2 regions of the Actinoplanes teichomyceticus ATCC 31121 genome follow, and region 1 is predicted to be linked to the other one. Evidence: predicted binding sites of a transcription regulator. Region 1 holds the regulator's gene; the other holds the start of a gene.

Region 1 (2,385 bases):
ACGAGACGACCTGGCCGAGGAAGGTGCGCTGCACCGACTGCACCTCGCCACGACCGGCGCACACCTCACAGGTGGCCAGGTGGGTGCCGGGCGCGGTGCCGGCCCCGGAGCACTGGGTGCAGAGCACCGCGGTGTCGACGGTGATCGGCGCCTCGACGCCGAACGCGGTCTCCACCAGGTCCAGCTCCAGGCGCAGGATGGCGTCGGCCCCGGGCCGCGTGCGCGGCCGCGGACCGCGGCTGCCACCACCGGCCGCGGTGCCGAAGAAGGCGTCCATGATGTCCTGGAAACCGACGAACGGGCCGGCCCCGCCGGGGCCACCGCCGGGCGCGCCGCCGCCGGGCGCGAGCGGGTCGCCGCCGAGGTCGACGATCTGCCGCTTCTGGTCGTCGGAGAGGACCTCGTACGCCGCGTTGATGTCCTTGAACTTCTCGTGCGCCTCCGGATCGGGGTTGACGTCCGGATGGTACTGCCGAGCCAGTTTGCGGTAGGCGCGCTTGATCTCGTCGTCGGTGGCTTCCCGGCTCACGCCGAGAATTCCGTAGTAGTCCTTGGCCACGGGGTTTGGAGTCCTCAATGTCTGCGCGGATCCGTCAATTCTGTGCCAACAGGTCGCCAACGTAGCGTGCCACTGCACGAACGGTTGCGATGGTGCCGGGGTAGTCCATCCGGGTCGGCCCCAGCACGCCGAGCCCACCAACGATCGTGGCGCCCGGCCCGTAACCGGTGCTGACCACGGACGCGGACCGGAGGTTGTCGATCTCGTTCTCGTCGCCGATCCGGACCCGGGTGGTGCTGGGCTCCAGGTCGCCGATCAGCTTGAGCAGGATGACCTCCTCCTCCAGCGCTTCCAGTACGGGTCGCAGCGTGCCCTGGAAGTCCAGCACACCGCCGCGGGTGAGGTTGGCCGTCCCGGCCAGCGCGAGGCGCTCCTCACTCCGCTCGACCAGCGTCTCCAGCAGCACGCTGGCGAGACATGCCATGTTCCCACGCCGCTCCGGTGCACACTCGTCGACGAGTTTCTGCACCAGCGGCGGGGTGTCCGCGAGTTTCTGCCCGGCCAGCTTCTCGTTCACCCGGCGGCGCAGCTCCCACACGTCGCCGTCCGGCACCGGGGCGGGCATCTCGACCAGACGCTGCTCGACCCGGCCGGTATCGGTGATCATCACCAGCATCAGCCGGGTGGTGGAGATCGGCACCAGCTCCAGGTGCCGCACCGCGGAGCGGGACAGGCTCGGGTACTGCACCACGGCGACCTGGCGGGTCAGCTGGGCCAGCAGGCGCACCGTGCGGTGCACCACGTCGTCGAGGTCGACCGCGCCGACCATGAACCGCTCGATCGCCCGGCGCTCGGCCGGGCTGAGCGGTTTGATCCGGGTGAGCCGGTCGACGAACAGCCGGTAACCCGCGTCGGTGGGCACCCGGCCGGCGCTGGTGTGCGGCTGGCGGATGTACCCCTCCTCCTCCAGCACGGCCATGTCGTTGCGCACCGTGGCCGGGGAGACACCGAGCTGGTGGCGCTCGACCAGCGCCTTGCTGCCGACCGGCTCGCGGGTCTTCACGTAGTCCTCGACGATCGCCCGCAGGACCTCGAGCTTGCGGTCATCCAGACTCATATGACCCTCCCTCTGGCACTCCCGCGGACAGAGTGCCAGTCTACGTCGCCGCTGGCTGCAGCGCGATGATCGAAAGGACGGACCCTCGGCGGTTCCGGGGCGGCCGATCCGGCCCGCCAGCCGGGGCCGGACCGAAAGAGTACGGCCGATCGCCGCCGCCGGGCCACCCGCGCGCGCTCAGGCGACGACGTCCCGGATCACCGCGTCGGCCAGCAGCCGGCCGCGCAGGGTCAGCACCAGCCGCCCGGCCGCCCAGGCCGCCGGCTCCAGCAGACCACCGGCCAGGGCCCGCTCCGCGCCGGCCCGGTCCACCCGATCCAGGGCGATGCCGTCGCGCAGCCGGACCCGCAGCATCACGTCCTCCACGTGCCGGTCCGCCGCGGACAGCAGCTCCCGGCCGTGACCGGGCGAGACGCCACCGGCCAGACGCTGGGCGTACGCCGACGGGTGCTTCACGTTCCACCAGCGCACCCCGCCGACGTGGCTGTGCGCGCCGGGGCCCAGCCCCCACCAGTCCGCGCCGGTCCAGTACAGCCGGTTGTGCCGGCACTCGCCGCCGGGCCGCGCCCAGTTGGACACCTCGTACCACTGGAAGCCGGCGCCGGTCAGCGCCTGCTCGGCGGCCAGGTAGCGGTCGGCGGCCACGTCGTCGGAGGGGTAGGGCATCTCGCCGCGGCGCATCCGCGCGGCCATCCGGGTGCCGTCCTCGACGATCAGGGCGTAGGCGCTGACGTGATCCACGCCGGCCTCGATCACGGTCTGCACCGAC
Region 2 (2,385 bases), 2.0 Mb from region 1:
CGCTGCGCGCACGTCTACTTACCGCACGTCGATCACTGACGTCCGCCGACCGCGCGGCCGCCGCCGCGCGGCTGCGGGATCACACCCTTGCCTACGTACGCCGATCCGCACCGCGAACCATCGCCGCCTACGTCCCGGCCGGTCCGGAACCGGGCGGCCCGGACCTGCCCGACGCCCTGCGAGCCGCACTCCCCTCCGGCGGCCGCCTCCTGCTCCCGGTGCTGCTGCCGGACAACGACCTGGACTGGGCGGAGTACACCGGCTCGCTGGCCCCCGCCTCCCGTGGCCTGCACGAACCCCCCGGCCCCCGCCTCGGCCCCCCGGCGATCCGCGAAGCCGACCTGATCCTCGTCCCGGCTCTGGCCGTGGGCCGGGACGGCACACGCATGGGCCGCGGCGGCGGCTCCTACGACCGCGCGCTGTCCCGCCTGCCCACGCCAGGCCCCACGGTCATCGCCCTGCTGCACGACGACGAGGACCTCGATGCCGTCCCCGCCGGGCCCCATGACCGCCGGGTGCACGGCGTCCTCACACCATCCGGCGGCTTCTCCCCCCGCCCGATCTGACCACCCCCGATCCGCCTCGCCTCTTCCCCGGCCACCTCTCCCTCGCCGCGTCCGGCCATCCCGCGGTCTCTGCCCCGGCCCTCGCCTGCGCCGGACCGGCCGGCCTCTCGCACCGTCGCCGCCCGCTCCGCCCGACTCGTCGTCTTGTTCCGCGTGGTTCGTCACATCCGGCGGCACGCCGGCGCCTCAGACCCGGGCCGGAGTGGACGAATTGACCTCCGATGCCGCAACATTGGCACTCGGAGTTGGCGAGTGCCAGCAGCCGACAGATCCGGAGGAGCCGTGCCTACCTACCAGTACGCCTGCACCGAGTGCGGTGAGCAGCTTGAAGCCGTGCAGTCTTTCTCCGACCCGGCACTGACCGAGTGCCCGAACTGCCAGGGCAAGCTTCGCAAGGTGTTCAACTCGGTCGGCATCGTCTTCAAGGGCTCCGGCTTCTACCGCAACGACTCCCGTTCCGGCAGTGTGAGCGCCGAGAAGTCGAACGGCTCCGCCGACTCGGCCACGAAGAAGTCCGAGACCACCCCGGCTGCTTCCACCGCGAGCACGTCCTCCTCCACCAGCAGCACCTCCTCATCGAGCAGCAGCTCCACCGGCAGCTCGTCCTCCGGCGCGAAGGCCGCCGCCGCTTCCTGACCTTGCGACAGAGGGCGTGCCCGTCCCGGGCACGCCCTCTGTCATGCCGTCCCGGGATGGTCCGCGCCGGCAGCGCCCAGCTGGCCGCCGTCGCACTTCGGACCCAACCGCCCACTCCGGGCCCGCTGCGCCGTCCGCGGGCCAATCGTGACAGCTGCGGCACCCGATCCTTCGGTTGTCCACATTTCCGCTCTGTCCACAGGCCGCGCCACCCCCGGCTCGGATCCCGCCTAACCTCGCCGCCTGAGCACAGCGAACGGCGACGGGAGGGCGAATCTCATGGGCGGATCCGGTGACCACAACGAACGCTTGGACCCGGTGCGCTGGCGGCCCGGCCGTGGTCGCCTGCTGCGGCTCGGGGCGGTGGCGATCCTGCTGGCCACCGCTGCCGGCCTGATCTGGTCGCGCCCGGCGGCCGAGCCATGCCCCGCTCCGGCAGCCCTCGGAGACCCGATCCAGACCATCGCCGCCTCCGGGCTGCCCGCAACGCCCGGGGCGTCCGGCAGACCACCCATCCCGGATGGCACCGTCGGCGTCCCGGTGCGGCTGGCCGACCCGACCGCGCTGGCCCTGATCCATCCCGGCAACCGCGTGGACCTGTTACGGCTCGACGACGAGGGCGCCGGCGCCCCGGTGGCGAGGGCCGCGCTGGTGCTGGATGTGACCGGCGCCGACGATCCGACTGTCGGCGGGCTGCTGCTGGCGCTCGACCCGGGACAGGCGGCACGGGCCGTCAGCGCTCCGGAGCGCGGTTTCGCGGTCCTGATCCGCCCGGGGTGACCACGGGCTCGCCGCCGGCCGCCGGCTCAGGCGCCGGGACGCGGCCGGGGCACGACCGGCTCACGGCCGGCGGGCAAGCTGAGCGTCCCCGGAGCAGCCGGCGGACGCCCGAACCACAGGAGCCCGACCCGGCCTGACCCGGGGCAGTCCGTCAGCTCAGGAAACGAACGACCAGCTCAGGAAACGAACGACTCAGCCCCAGTGCGGTGGGCGATCGTCGAACAGGCGGTCGTCATTGGAGTAGTCACGCTCGCCCCAGCCGCGCTCGGTGTCGTCCCGAGTCTGGTCCGGCAACACCGGCGCCTCCTCGGACTCGAAGTCCACCTCACGCTCGGCGTCGTGGTCCCGCTCAGGGCCGTCCAGGATGTCCACGACTAGAAGGGTAAGCCGACATCGCTTCGGC

Evidence for each region. Region 1 encodes HrcA, which represses chaperone genes, less so after heat shock. Its sites were predicted from a motif close to GGTTNGCACNCTCNNNNNGAGNGTGCNAACC; they were not measured.
Region 2: the regulator HrcA is predicted to act here: its motif matches at 797-827, upstream of ACTEI_RS33745 (FmdB family zinc ribbon protein).

The regions. Positions count from the first base shown of each region.
Region 1 covers NZ_CP023865.1:1,387,992-1,390,376, reverse strand. Annotated here, with positions in the region: gene dnaJ (molecular chaperone DnaJ) at 1-559, opposite strand, end outside; gene hrcA (heat-inducible transcriptional repressor HrcA) at 594-1,616, opposite strand; gene hemW (radical SAM family heme chaperone HemW) at 1,794-2,385, opposite strand, start outside.
Region 2 covers NZ_CP023865.1:7,679,840-7,682,224, forward strand. Annotated here, with positions in the region: gene ACTEI_RS33740 (5-formyltetrahydrofolate cyclo-ligase) at 1-566, shown strand, start outside; gene ACTEI_RS33745 (FmdB family zinc ribbon protein) at 849-1,202, shown strand; gene ACTEI_RS33750 (hypothetical protein) at 1,482-1,982, shown strand; gene ACTEI_RS33755 (hypothetical protein) at 2,175-2,354, opposite strand.